DNA from 2 places in the Brevibacillus sp. HD3.3A genome. Region 2 is predicted to be linked to the other one. Evidence: riboswitches for the same ligand, from Rfam matches in the RefSeq annotation. Region 2 holds a riboswitch; the other holds the start of a gene.
What was found. Region 2 has a riboswitch for FMN ahead of HP435_RS05300 (ECF transporter S component). Riboswitches for the same ligand answer to the same signal wherever they lie in the genome.
Positions count from the first base shown of each region.

Region 1: linked by a shared signal. The riboswitch ahead of ribD (bifunctional diaminohydroxyphosphoribosylaminopyrimidine deaminase/5-amino-6-(5-phosphoribosylamino)uracil reductase RibD) and the one ahead of HP435_RS05300 (ECF transporter S component) in region 2 are both predicted to bind FMN.

Region 1 covers NZ_CP085874.1:5,020,117-5,027,429, forward strand. Annotated here, with positions in the region: gene HP435_RS23435 (bifunctional 3,4-dihydroxy-2-butanone-4-phosphate synthase/GTP cyclohydrolase II) at 1-1,053, opposite strand, end outside; gene HP435_RS23440 (riboflavin synthase) at 1,071-1,733, opposite strand; gene ribD (bifunctional diaminohydroxyphosphoribosylaminopyrimidine deaminase/5-amino-6-(5-phosphoribosylamino)uracil reductase RibD) at 1,831-2,928, opposite strand; FMN riboswitch at 3,058-3,204, opposite strand; FMN riboswitch at 3,319-3,465, opposite strand; gene HP435_RS23450 (HAD family hydrolase) at 3,555-4,205, opposite strand; gene yunB (sporulation protein YunB) at 4,551-5,276, opposite strand; gene HP435_RS23460 (MFS transporter) at 5,319-6,506, opposite strand; gene HP435_RS23465 (cysteine dioxygenase) at 6,841-7,313, shown strand, end outside.
Region 2 covers NZ_CP085874.1:1,031,586-1,038,898, reverse strand. Annotated here, with positions in the region: gene HP435_RS05320 (ArsR/SmtB family transcription factor) at 1-465, shown strand, start outside; gene HP435_RS05315 (HAD family hydrolase) at 550-1,188, shown strand; gene HP435_RS05310 (hypothetical protein) at 1,336-1,935, opposite strand; gene proS (proline--tRNA ligase) at 2,274-3,740, opposite strand; gene HP435_RS05300 (ECF transporter S component) at 4,058-4,666, opposite strand; FMN riboswitch at 4,921-5,075, opposite strand; gene HP435_RS05295 (ABC transporter permease) at 5,451-6,248, opposite strand; gene HP435_RS05290 (ABC transporter permease) at 6,252-7,046, opposite strand; gene HP435_RS05285 (ABC transporter ATP-binding protein) at 7,039-7,313, opposite strand, start outside.

The sequences.
Region 1 (7,313 bases), 2.2 Mb from region 2:
GTTGGTCAAAAGGCGCATCCTGCGCACTCCGAGGTCGCGAAGAATTTGCGCACCAATCCCGTACTCTCGCAAATCGGCCGCAAAGCCCAGCTTTTCGTTTGCTTCCACCGTATCAAGCCCTTCCTCCTGGAGCTTGTACGCCTTGAGCTTGTTAATCAGCCCGATGCCGCGTCCTTCTTGGCGCATGTACAAAAGAATGCCCGCGCCCTCCGCCTCGATTTGCGCAAGCGCAGCATGCAGTTGCGGCCCGCAGTCGCATCGCTCGGAGCCAAAAATATCCCCGGTCAGGCATTCGGAGTGCACCCGGACGAGAACCGGCTTGTCCGAGTCGATCTCGCCCTTGATGAGCGCTACGTGTTCTTTGCCATCTACTTCGTTCGTATAGGCCGCGATCCGAAAATCGCCGAAGCTCGTCGGGAGATTCACTTCGATTTCTTTGTGCACATGCGATTCCGTGCGCATCCGATACGCGATCAAATCGGCAATCGTGATCAGCTTCAGCTCAAACCGCCGCGCAATCTCTACCAACTGCGGCAACCGGGCCATCGAGCCGTCTTCATTCATAATCTCGCAAATCACGCCTGCCGCAGCACTGCCAGCCATCTCCGCGAGATCGACGGCCGCCTCCGTGTGACCAGCCCGGCGCAACACGCCGCCCGCTTTTGCTATCAACGGAAAAATATGCCCCGGCTTGCGGAAATCTTCGGCTGTCTTCTGCTCATCCAGCATCGCCAGCACTGTCTGCGAACGCTCATGGGCTGAGATTCCCGTATGCGTGCTCGCCTCATCAATCGAGACGGTAAAAGCCGTCCCTTGCTTGTCTGTGTTGTCTTCGACCATCGGAGCAAGCTTCAATCTGGCCGCGCGCTGTTGCGTAATCGGCACGCAGACCAGCCCGCGCCCATGCGTTGCCATGAAGTTGATCATCTCCGGTGTCGCCGCTTCCGCCAGGCAGACGAAATCGCCTTCGTTTTCCCGATCTTCGTCATCCACTACGATAATCGCTTTCCCTTGGCGCAAATCTTCCAATGCCTCTTCTAACTGATGAAACATGGGACTTCCCTCCTCGTTCAGACAAATCCATTTTCCTGCAAAAAAGCCATGCTGATCGTCGAGCCTGCCGCTTGCCCGCTCCTTTGCTGGCCGCGATCGCCCAAAAGCCGCTCTACATACTTGCCGATGACGTCTGTCTCCAGATTCACCTGATCGCCTGCGCGCCGATCCTGCAAGCTGGTCTGCGCCAGCGTGTGCGGGATGATCGACACGCTGAAATGCGTATCCGCAGCTTCCACCACAGTAAGACTGATGCCATCCACGCAAATCGAGCCGCGCTCGATGACGTATTTCAACAGCTCCGCGCTCGCTTCGATCGTAAACAGCACAGCGTTGGCGTGCGGCTGTCGCGACACGATCGTGCCTGTCCCGTCCACGTGCCCGGAGACGATATGCCCGCCAAAACGGTCGCCCAAGCGCATCGCCCGCTCCAGGTTGACTCGCTGGCCCGCTCGCAGATGGCGCAGGCTCGTCTTTTTCATCGTTTCCGGCATGACGTCGACCTGAAAATGCCGCTGCGTAAACGAAGTAACCGTCAGGCAAATCCCGTTGACTGCGATGCTGTCGCCCAGTTGCACACCTTCGAGCACCCGCTGCGCCCGGATCACGAGCTGACTCGCCTGATCGTTGCCCGTGAGCGATTCCACCGTGCCCAGCTCTTCTACCAGTCCGGTAAACATCGGCTTTCCTCCTCTTTTTACACGGTTTATAACATCGGAAAGCAGCCATCGGCCTCGGTGAAACAAAGCCGTCTGTCTCCGATTCGCTTTTTTGTCCTCACTCCCACTGTGGATAGCCGCTGATCCGCAAGTCCAGCTCATCCAGTTGCTCAACGGTCGGATTCGCCAGCTTGACCGCCTGATCCATCGTGGAAAAGCCTTGTCCTCCAAACGGTGTCGGCGCCTGGCCACCGCCAATCATTTTCAGCGACACGTAGCTGATCACTTTTTGAATCGCCCGCGCCTGCAAAAACGCTCCGTTGACTGCGGCCCCGCCTTCGACGAGAAGCGAAGTGATTCCCCATTCGCCCAACGTGTCCAGCACCTCGTCCACCCTAATCTGCTCATCTGCCACGAACAGCCGGATACCTTTTTCCGCAAAAGCCTCCTGCTTCGCTTGCGCCGCAGCTTTCGTCGTAAAAATCCAGGTGGGCGCATCCGCATTTTGAATCACGTTGGCCCCGAGCGGCGTGCGCAGCTGACTGTCCCAGATGATACGCACAGGCTGTCGCCCATGCGCTTGCCCGTCCAGTCTCGCCGTCAAAAGCGGATCGTCCGCAAGCACCGTGCCTACTCCGACCAGGATCGCGTCGTGCTGTCTGCGCAGCTCGTGCACTTCCCCCCGCGCCCGCGCACCCGTTATCCAGCGGCTGTGCCCGCTTTCGGTAGCGATCTTGCCATCCAGCGTGCTCGCTGTTTTGATCGTCACAAACGGACGCCGCGTCGTAATGAAGTGGAAAAAGACTTCATTCAGCTTTTTCGCTTCCGCTTCATGCACGCCGACAACCACTTCCGCGCCTGCTGCCCGCAGCTTCTCCGCGCCTTTTCCCGCGACGAGCGGATTCGGGTCCAGCGTGGCGATCACGGCACGCCGGATGCCAGCCGCGATCACCGCCTCGGCGCACGGAGGCGTTTTGCCGTGATGACTGCACGGCTCCAATGTGACATACAGCGTAGCGCCAGCCGCTTTTTGCCCTGCCATCCGCAGAGCGTGCACTTCTGCATGAGGTTCGCCTGCACGCAAATGCGCTCCCATGCCTACTACCTCTCCGTTGTTTACCAGGACTGCACCGACGAGCGGATTGGGGCTCGTCTGACCGTTTGCCGAGCGCGCCAAATCCAGTGCCAGTGCCATGAACCGCATGTCCTGCTCCATGTAAACCTCCTCTTTCATGCACGGATTCCAGCCAATGCAAAAAGCCCTCGAAACCACTAGCGGCTCAGGGCATAAGGAAAGAAGCCTCATCGCATCCGTTTTTTGCAAAAGGGATGCCAAAAAGCATGGTCAGCTCTTCTTCCATCCGGACTTTACCGTCGGCTCTGGATTTGCACCAGATCAGTCGCTGACCGTAACGATCAGCGAGTCGCGGGCTTTAGACGTACATACGTCATTACCGCCGGTCGGGAATTTCACCCTGCCCTGAAGATTTTTGCGCTATGCAGTTTTCCAATAAAAAACGCCCACGAGCAAACGATACTCAGGGCGTAGGGAAACAAGCCTCGTGACAGTTCTGTTTTTGAAAAAACAGCCGCCGAAGCTATTGTAAGACACCTTCTCCCATCCGGACTTTACCGTCGGCCTTGGATTTGCACCAAGTCAGTCGCTATCCATACAGCAATAGCGAGTCGCGGGCTCAGACGTGCGTTCGTCATTACCGCCGGTCGGGAATTTCACCCTACCCTGAAGGCTGGTATTCAGTTAGGCACAGTATAGCACACATTTCTCGTCAACTGTCACTTTTTTAGGTGGAAGTGTCCTTTTCCTGCTCTCCGCGAGCGCGGCTACAAAATGTCCAGCAGCTCGCGCAAGTCCGTGATGTACGCTCGCGGCGACACTTCGTTGCGCTCCATGTCCGCCCGCTCTCCCTGATACGCGATAAACGCCACTTCCCCGCCGTGCGCCGCTTTTCCGTCAATCCAGGAATCTCCGACCATCGTCCACGCCGTAGCAGACCAGTTGGGGTATTGGGCGCGGATGTAGTGAATCCCGGACGGATGCGGTTTGAGTGTCGTCATCTGCTCGCGCGCGACAATCTCCTGGAAACAATCGGCGATTCCCGTATGATTCAGCGCTTCCTCGGCGGCTGCGTAGGCATTGTTGGTCAAAATGAACAAATGATACCGTTCCTTTAGGTGGGCGAGCACTTCCTTGACGTGGTCTTCCAGGACAGCCTCGTGCATCCCTGCTTTTTCAATCGCGGTCACGGCCTCCCACATCGTTTGCTCAAGCTGACTCGTCATCCGACCCGAATTTCTGCCCATTTCGATCAATTGCGAAGCGGTGTGGCTGCGCCAGTCAAAAGTCGGCTCGCACAGCCCGTGCTCAGCCCACAAGGTAAAAATGGCCTGCTTCATTTCCAAAAAGTTGATTTTGGATTGCAGCAACGTATTGTCCATATCGAAAATGATGCCTTTTATCGACGCTCTGGTCATTGTCGGATCTCTCCCCCTTTTGCCAATGATTATTTGGTCAAGTATACCAAATTAAGAACGTTCGACTAGATGCGAAAACGGGAATCAGGACTTTTTCCAATCGCAAAAGCTCGTGAACGACGCCTAGACGATCGACGATAAAAACATCATCATCCAGGGACAGGACCAGGAGAAAAACACCTCATGGAACATGATCGACAGCCCGCTCAGCTGCCAGGAGGGCGTGATTGAGCTGACCGTCACCTGGGGTGAGCTGTAGACTTCCCCGACACCTTTTCACGGAACGAAAAAAGCGACAGCCCGCTGCTGCCGCTTTTTTGTTTTTCCCGCCATTCGCCAAGTCCGCTATGGCGCATCGTCTGCCCCTTCCATTTGCGCCCGGGGCACATCCGGCTTGCCCTCCGGATTGTTGTACAAATACTGCGGCACATCCCCGATAATCAGTGAATGTGTGATCGGGATTTTCGTGGTGATCGTCTGCTCCTCGGTGGCAAACGGGATGACAATCTGCAAGTCGACCTCCACGAAAATGTAGACGGTTGCGAGCACCATGTTGATGCCCGCCTCCTTCAACTCTGTCTCCAGCTTTGTTTTCACAGAGCCGATCGGTACAAAAGTGACAGGCAAATTCGGTCCCATCTGCGCCAAAAACGTATTTCCTGTCGCCAAGCCAAGCGGAATGGTGCGATCGACTTTTTCCGTCTCAAATTCCTGAAGCTTGTTCTGCACTCGTGAAGTAGTCTCGCCGACAATTCTCGCGTATTCCCTGAAGTTAAACTGGTACGCCTGAATCTGCCCTTCGTTGTTCTTCTCGATCTTGACGATCTGGTTGAAATCGACGCCCTGCTGGGAAATTCGTTTGGTGACTGCGTCCGTAATCGCTTCTTTTGCCAATTGCTCTGCTTTTTGGGTTGCCAGGATCAAGAGCGTCGGTTCCAGCCGTTGCTGCAAAAAGACGAGTGACTGAATCGACAAAACCACAAAAATTACCAGCGCAATCAAAAACGCTTTCGTTCGAGAAAGCGGGTTCCTCCAACGCCGACGGGGTCGAAATATGGCCAATCCCGTCACCTCCCAATTGGTACATCCTATGGTAGGAGAAGGGAAAAAAGACTACCCGCGACGAGAGTCGGCAACACCCCCGCTTTTCTGCACGTACACGCCCAGTCCGACGAGCGCAAAAATCAGCAGCACCTGTGCACAGACAACCAATCCGAACAAGCCGCACGCCGCCGTTAACAGCGGTGCGCCAAGAAAACCGATAAAAAAGCCGCTGCGGCCGAGAAAGCCCTGCACCCCGAGCACCTTGCCGCGCACTTCATTTTTGGCCAGCTGCAAAAGCGTGCCCTCGTACACCTGTGCCGCCCCGCTCAAAAGCCCGGCGCAACCGAGCAACAACAGCACCGCCGCCGTCCACTCGGCAGCAAACGCCGCCACGACCAGCAGCGCCATCAGCCCGTATGCGCCAAGCAAGCCACGCCAAAAATCAACGGAAAAACGGACGGCGAAGTAAGCGCCAACCAGCCCGCCTGCGCTCATCGCGGACCACATCAGTCCGTGCAGGGTAGCATCGCCACGGCTTAGCCCATCGGCTAAAAACGGCAAGCCGTAGTTGTGCGCGGCCGTACTGATCGCCAGCGGCGCAGCCAGCAGACTGACCGCGAGCAGCACAGGCGCTCCTTGCAAATACACAAAAGCTGCGCGCATCCCGCCGCTTGCCGTTTCTTTCTCTTCGGCTTTTTCCGCCTTGTCCGGCGTAGCTCTGCTCTCCCAGCGCATCCGCGTCAAAATTGCTGCCGAAAACAAAAAGCTCGCAGCGTCTGCTCCAATGACGAGTGCATAGCCGACATGATCGGTTAACAAGCCGCCCAAAAGGAAGCCGACAATGCCGACAAACGATTCCAGCCTCACCTTGAGACTGTTCACCCAAGCCAATTTTTCCGGTCCAAACATCTGCGGCAATGACGCCTGGAAGCTGATCGCAAACAGCGTGTACAGCATCCCTTTGAGAAAAGCCGCCGCGACGACAACGTATGGATGCGGAATGAGCAAAATCGCCAGCAAAGCCAGCCCCGCTCCGATGTCGCTTGCGATCATCGCCTGTCTTCTGTCCATCCGGTCTGCCAATATGCCAGCAAACGGGCTGAACAGCATTCCGCCCACCTGTCTGGCGACAAAAAAAGCCATCAGCCAAAACGCGCTATGTTCAAACGTAAAAATCAAGGCGCTGCACGCGATCAAGTCCATTCGCGATCCGAGCGAGGACAGCGCATTGACGTACAAATACTTTTTCATGTTCATGTGTACCAAACCTCCTGGTGATCACAGGCGGTTCAGACTGACGCCCCCATCTACGGGGTGCGTACACTGATTATGGCAGTTGACATGCGCATGCCTCCTCGTGTGTAAGTGTGTAAAATCATGACTCGTTTTTGTTCTGTCACTTTCGACGGGGGCCGTTCCTTAACCGTCTATGTGCGGCAACTCATGCCGTACTCCCATCATAACGAGACGCTCCTATCTTGTCATGAAAAACGGGAAAACCTTCGCAAAAAAATGGCGCTTCTCCTACGTCAGACTGCTTCTGTCTTTCATATGGTAAGGGGGAAGATCTTTTTTGCCCTGGAGGTTTGTCATGAATCTGGAACGATTGGAACGTGCCTTTGGCTCCCTTGTTTGCCCCAGTCCTACCGAATTGAGGCAGGCTGTCGCTTCACTCGCGCTCTGCCCAGACGATATCGCGTCACTCGTTCCCCAACCGGAACAGCTTCCATATGGCCGCAAGATTTTGTATCTCACGCCTCACGTAGAGGTCGTTCTCATCCATCTTCCTGCCAGGCAGGAGTCCATCCCGCACAACCATGGCGACTCGTTTGGCTGGGAGTGGGTCATATCCGGCACGCTCACCAATGTCGTCTACCTCCCGGCTGACCGCGAAGACGAAGTTTTTCGGGCACAAACGACCCATGTCAGCGCAGGAGATTGCTATTACGTCGCTCCCGGCGAGATTCACGCCATTCGCAACAACACAGACGGACCTGTCCTCTCGCTCAATGTGTATACGCCCCCGCTGCAAAACTCCCGTCAGTACCGCGCCGTCCAATCCCC
Region 2 (7,313 bases):
CTTGTGCGTGTTGGTTTGCTCGAACAAGTAGATACCCGCGTCAAAGGTTCCATCGTGGAGAAATACTACGAGCCAGTCGCCAAGGTGATTCAGGTTAAGCTTCAGCTTATGATTGAAGAAAATGCACAGCAATTGAGTGACGTCATGTTCACTCCGTTTCGCACCACAGAAAAGGATCTCATGAGGACACTCAATCGTTTCGTTGCAAGCGATCAGGATGTTCGCAAGGAATACCAGAATACTTTTGCTTTCAACCTGACTGAATTTTATTTGAGCCAGGAAGAACGCAATCAGTTGGTGGACGACATCAGCGACCTGTTGCAAAAGTACAAAGGCTTCAAAAACGAGCAAGGCCGCCGCAAGTTCAAGTTTTTCGATGTCTTGTTTCCGCTGACGCCTGCTGAGCCGACAGACGATTCGGAAGAGCAGTTTGAGGAGCAAGACGACCAGAACAAGCCGCTGTAAAGCTGTAAAAAGGAAATCGACCAACACCAGGAAAACCATCAAGAGAGATGGTTTTTCTTTTTTTATTCCAAAGGAGGGGCAGCCATGCGCACGATTTTGTTTGATTTTGACGGTACAGTCGCCGATACGCTCCCACTCATTTTCACGGCCTTTCGCTCTACTTTTCAGCGCTTTTTGCAAGAGCACTACTCCGATGCGCAAATCGTAGCGATGTTTGGTCCAACCGAAACTGGCATTTTGCAAAACAAGCTGCCCGCCCATGAACACGAAGCCGCTCTCGATCATTTTTTCCATGTGTACACGCTTGAGCACGCTCAGGTGCAAAATCCTCCGCAGCTTGCAAAGATGCTTGAACAGTTGCATTCTGCGGGCATTCAGATGGGAGTCGTGACGGGAAAAGGGCGCAGAAGTGCAGATATATCGCTGCGCGAGTGGGGATTGGAAAAGTATTTTTCTGTCGTGATCACAGGCGATGAGGTGACCGAGCCGAAGCCGAAGCCGGAAGGCATTTTCACAGCGCTGAAACAGCTGGGAGCTACAGCCGAGAATGCGATTTTTGTGGGCGACAGCGACGCAGACATCATCGCGGGACGCGCCGCAGGGCTGACTACGGTCGGCGTTGACTGGCTGCTTGTCACCCAGAAGGCCGGGAGCTTCGATCCTGAGCCGGACTATCGCTTTTCTGACGCGCAGGCGTTTGTTGACTGGGTGCTTGGCCGCTGATTGATTCGGGTTGCCTAACCTGCTATTACTTCGTTAATAGACAGTCTTGCATGGCTGAGATTTTTTCATATACGGATTTTGACCGCATAATACGAAGGGGCTGCCTCAAAAGTCGATTGCTCGACGAAGAGACGCCCCCTTGTCATTTTATTGATTTATATTGTTTCGGATTCGTTGCAAAACTTCTTCGGAATCGAGTTGAACGTGAGGAGAAAGCTCCAGAAACTGAGCAGCGCGTTGATCGAGCCACAAGCTTTCCTCCCCTTTGTTATCAGTAGCAACAAAAACAAATCCGCCTGCATAACTAAAGTACATAATGTTGACATTGTCACCAAGATCGTTTTTTATTTTTTCATGAAGGTCAAACAATTCAGGGCCGGTTTTTTCACCACCTGCCATGATTGGCTCCGTATCTGTTGCTATAGCGATACCTTTTACTTCATCACCTTCCATAATAAACGAAAGCTTCTCATCATGCGCAGTCAATAACTCATGAACGTTTGAACCTTTGTATTTGCTGATTTTATCCGCTTCTGACAATAAAGCTCCTGGAATTGAGAAGTCTGACAGCGTAAAATTATTGCTCGATTCGTTCAAAAATTTGTTCTCTTGATTCCGGGCTTGTTCCATTTTCTTGTATGCATTTAGTGCTTCCTTGTTCCCTTGATTGGATGCACCAGCCCAAGTAGCCAATGATATTCCAGCAACTATAACTGCACCGAACAATGTCCAAACATATCTCTTCATACAACTGCCCTCCTTAAATTATTCTGACTCAAAACCATACAATGAGCCAATCCATTCTTGTCTTGAGCTATCCAAGAAAGAGTCATAAGTCATAGTAAAATGTTGACCATCCCATGGGTCCATGTACATTACATACTTCGTGGAGTCGTTTCTATAACCATCAATAAAAATACAAAATATTCACTTTTATGTATATACTTTTTACTCGAATGATAAATTACGTTAATGGAAATACTTTACAACCTGCCCGCACACGCTGACTCCTGTGGATGCAAAAAGGAGTGCTCCGTTACGTACGGGGAGCACTCCCTTGTTTGTTTTGTTTATTAAATGAAACCTTAGTACGAACGGCCAAACCAAACCGTATGCTTCGCCTCTTTGCCGCAGCAAATGCAGACCGATTTTTGCGCAGGCGGTTCAAACGGAATGTTGCGGGACGTGAACTTCGTCTCTTCCTTGACCTTGGACTCACACGCGTCGTCTCCGCACCAGCCTGCGAGCACCCAGCCGCTTGGCGTGTTTTCGTTCTCACATTTTTCGATGTGCGCGGACAGCTGCGCGAGCGTATCGATTTCGAGATGCGAATGGGCTTCCCGGAAGGCCAGCGCTTTTTGGAACATATTTTGCTGGATGTCTTCGAGCAATTGGGCAATCGTCTGCGCAATGCCTTCCAGTGGCACGGTTATTTTCTCTCCGGTATCGCGGCGGGCGAGAATCGCCTGGCCGTTTTCCACGTCGCGCGGCCCAAGCTCCAGGCGCAGCGGCACACCGCGCATCTCCCATTCGTTGAACTTCCAGCCCGGAGTTTCCTCGCGCAAGTCTGCCCGGACGCGAACGCCTGCCGCTTTGATCTCGTCGAACAGCGGATCGAATGCAACCATGACCTGATCGCGCAGCTTCATCGGTCCGACTGGGATCATGATGACCTGAGTCGGTGCCATCCGCGGCGGCAAAGCCAAGCCGCGGTCGTCGCCGTGCACCATGATCATCGAGCCAATCAAGCGGGTAGAGCTGCCCCATGAAGTCGTATGCACGTATTTGAACTGATTGTCGCGATCCAGGAACTTGATCTCAAAGCCGCGCGCAAACTTGTCGCCCAAGTAGTGGGAGGTTCCGGCCTGCACCGCTTTGCCATCCTTCATCATCGCCTCGATGGAGTACGTGTCGACTGCTCCTGCAAAGCGCTCGCTTGGCGTTTTTTGCCCTTTCCATACCGGAATCGCCAGCTCCTGCTCCACAACCTCGCGATAAATCTCCAGCATTTGCATGGTCTCCTGGCGCGCTTCTTCCTCGTTCGCATGGGCGGTATGGCCTTCCTGCCACAAAAATTCTGAAGTACGCAAGAATGGCATGGTGCGCTTTTCCCAGCGGAACACGTTTGCCCACTGGTTAATCAGAATCGGCAAGTCGCGGTAGCTCTGAATCCACTGCGCGTACATATGTCCGATGATCGTCTCCGAAGTCGGGCGCAGGGCAAGCTTTTCCTCCAGCTGCTCTCCTCCCGCTTCCGTCACCCAAGGCAGCTCTGGGTTGAAGCCCTCGATGTGCTCTTTTTCTTTTTGGAAAAAGGACTCGGGAATCAGCATTGGGAAGTAGGCGTTGCGGTGTCCCGTCTCTTTGAATCTTTTGTCCATCGCCTCCTGGATGCGCTCCCACAGCTCGAAGCCATCCGGTTTGAAGACGATGCAGCCGCGCACTGGCGTGTAATCCATCAAATCCGCTTTTTTGATCGCATCGATGTACCAGCGCGAGAAATCTTCCGACTGCGGTGTCATTTCTTTTACGAACGCTTTGTCCTCTTTCATCCTTCTACGCTCCTTTTTTCTTACATGAAAATGCAAAAAATCCCCCATCCCAAAAAAGGGACGGAGGATTCACTTCCGCGGTACCACCCTGATTGACCATGGCACAAGCCATAAGTCCACTCAACAACCCGATAACGGCGGGCAACCGGACCAGCTCGTCGCTGGCGGCTTCAGGATGGGGTGCAGGTACGCCTCGTATCAGCCTTCCAGACTAGGGCCGACTCTCTGGAACCAGGATATAGCTGCGGGTCCTTTCATAGCCTTTTCGCTAAACTGCTTTTTGTTAGGGAATATCTTAGCAAGTCGCGCAGCCGTTGTCAATTTGTGGTTCTGAGGGCAATGCGCGCACCAAGCTTGGCGTAGACCGGATACGCGACCAGCGCGAGCACGACCCCTTTGAACAGGTTGAACGGAACGATACCGACCATGACCAGGGACCAGACGCTGGTTGCGTTGAACATGGCCAACAGCTCTGCCATCGGCATCTGATAAAGAGCGGCGTATGCCGGGAGCAGGACGTACGCATTGGCAACAGCCATGACAATCGTCATCAGCAACGTCCCAAGCGCGAGGCCCGATAAAAAGCCTTTTTTCCCTTGACCGCTGCGTTGCAGAAGGACGGCTGGCAAAATAAAGCTGGCGCCCGCCACGACGTTGGCAAGCTCTCCGATCAACAATCCGTCTGTATTTTTAAAGAGCATGTGCAATGTATTTTTCAAAACTTCGATGATGATGCCGGCTACAGGGCCGTACATGAGTCCGCCGATCAGCGCTGGCAACGTACTGAAATCAAGCTTCAAAAAGCTCGGCATCAGCGGAACGGGAACCTCCAAATACTGCAAGATAAAAGCAACGGCTGCCAGCATCGGAATCGTCACGATCCGCTGGGTTGCTCTGCGCGATGTGTGCAGGGCTGTTTCTTTCATGTGTACCATCTCCTCGTTTTTTCTCCTTCTGAGGAATGGCAACAGCGGTCTTGCCCACACGTGCCAAAATGTCTACGCTTTTGCAAACATAAAAATACCCTGAGAATAATTCTCAGGGCAGCTTACAGGCGTATGACAAAGCATGTGCAATAAATACAGGTTCAAGAAACAACGAGGCGGCTCATCATGCATGCCTCATCGCATCTGTCCTGCCAGCACAGGCAAACAAGCACGTGTGTGGTAAACGTACTGTCGTCATCCTTCTCCCATCCAGACTGTACTGTCGGCTCTGGAATCTCACCAGATCCTGCACTCCGTCGCTGTCAACAGCTCGGGAGGCTCGCGGGCTTGACGTGCTGATTGCACCATCACCGCCGGTCGGGAATTTCACCCTGCCCTGAAGGAATTGTGTAGTTGTATACAGCATATTATACTGCGCTTTTTCGATTTGACAATAGACGAAACTGTTAAATCGACATTTTATCTTTATTTTCCAATTGATTTAGTTGGATATATTTTTAAAAAAATGGGGCTTCTCAGCCTAAAGTCGCCACGTGCTATAGGTAGTTACCTGGACCAAAAAGAAATAGACCGCCCTTGAGTTGACTGCTCCTCGGCGGTCTATTCTTCACCAAATTTTGAGCCGTCCCCTTTGAGGGAAGCCTCGTTTGTACAGACCAGACCGTTCCGGTAGCCGCCGGACGGTCTTTTTTTCTTTCAAGCTCGTTACCTCTAATATTACCTGCTCCTGCCTACCAAATCGCACCAAAAGTAGCTTCTGCCACTACGACCCCGCTCCCCGATACTTGGTGACGCCCCAGTTCCAGACGAGCAAGCCGATGCCAAAGAAGATGACCGCGACTACCGGAGTAAGTGCTGCGTACGTATACCACACTTCTTTTCGCAAAAAGTAAGCCGCCGGGTAAATCCCGACAAAAGCAAACGGCAACACGTAAGTCAGCACGAAGCGAATCGCCTTGTTGTACACATCCACGGGGTAACGCCCGTACTGCTGGATGTTGTAAATCATCGGGGCAATTCCTGTCCGGGAATCGGAGAAAAAGCTGACAGCGGCAATCGCCGTGTACACCCCGCCGTAAATCAGGGCGCCGCTGATCACAAGCCCGATGAAGATGAACAGGTCGTACCAGTAAAACGTCAAATCGAGCTGAAAAGCAGCATAGCCCATGATGATCAGCCCTGTGATGACGCCGAAAATCCGGTCCGGTGCGATCGACTCCAGACAGACCTGTGCCAGATTGTGGATCGGCCTGGTCAAGATGCGGTCCATTTCGCCCCGGATAATATAGCGTTCGTTGAAGTCCCAAAACCCGAAAAACATCGAGAATAAGGCATACGGCACCAAAAAGAAACCGTAAATGAAAATGATTTCGTCCCGCGTCCATTCCTTCATCAACGGCACATGCGTGAAGACGACGATGATGAACACCAGATTGATCAGCTCGGAAATCAAGTTGGACACAAAATCCCCGAGAAAGTCAGCCCGATAGGCAAGTCTCGTCTTGAAATACTGGCCCAGGTAGTCGGCGAAAATACCGAAAATGTGTTTGACGTTTTGCATATGCTACCCCCCTTGCACGACCAGCCGATTTCGGGCCATGCGCCACAAAATCAGAATCGGAACCAGAATAACAACCATCCAGATCGCCTGGAAGCCGATCAACTCCCAGGAACGCCCCGGAGTAATCGCCCCTGTGAAAATCAGGCTCGGATAGTAGTTGACGGCCTGGAATGGCAAAAAGCCCATAACCGTTTGCGCCCAGCCCGGGAAAAAGCTGATCGGCAGCACCAGGCCCGACATCAAATCAACGACGACACGCTTCGCCCGCATCATCCCGTCGTTGCGGAACAGGAAAAAGGTGAACAGCCCCGTCAGCAGGTTGATTTGCGTGTTGATCAAAAAAGCAAACATGAGACTGATCAAATACAATCCCCAGCCAGTCGCTGTCGCGGGAAAATGAAACGGGATAATCAGGCTGATGAGAAAAATTCCTGGCCCTGCGAAAAACAGGAAGCGGAATATCCCTTCCCCAAATGCTTGCGCTGTCTTGACCGACAAGTAATTGTAAGGGCGGATCATCTCGATCGCGACCTTACCCTCCCGTACGTCCTGGGCAATTTCCGTATCGATGTTGTTGAAGTAAAAGGCGCGCGACATCCAGGCAATCGCGACGTAGGAAGTCATTTGCTCGACCGACAGGCCGCCAAGCTGCTGCTGGCCGCCGTAGATTGCGCCCCACAAAAAGTAGTACGCTCCGATGTTGATCGCGTAAATAATGATCCCGCTGTAGTAATTCACCCGGTAAGCGAGCATGGTCAAAAAGCGCATGCGGATCAGTTCCATGTAGAGCTTATGCATGGCCCCGCACCCCTGTATCCACCTGGTAAATGTTGCGGACAATATCTTCTGTGCTCGTCTCCATGATTTTTACGTCGCTGACCTCGAACGTCGACATGACCGTTGACAGGACAAACGGCAGCATTTCCTGGCTCTGCGGCACTTTCACACTGATTGTATATTCGTTTACCTGGGAAATTTCGCACGGCATCTCGCCAAGCGTCTTGCGCAGCTCGTCGGCGGGTGTGCGCTTTTTCATCTGGAAAGACACCTCTGTGCCATTGCCCC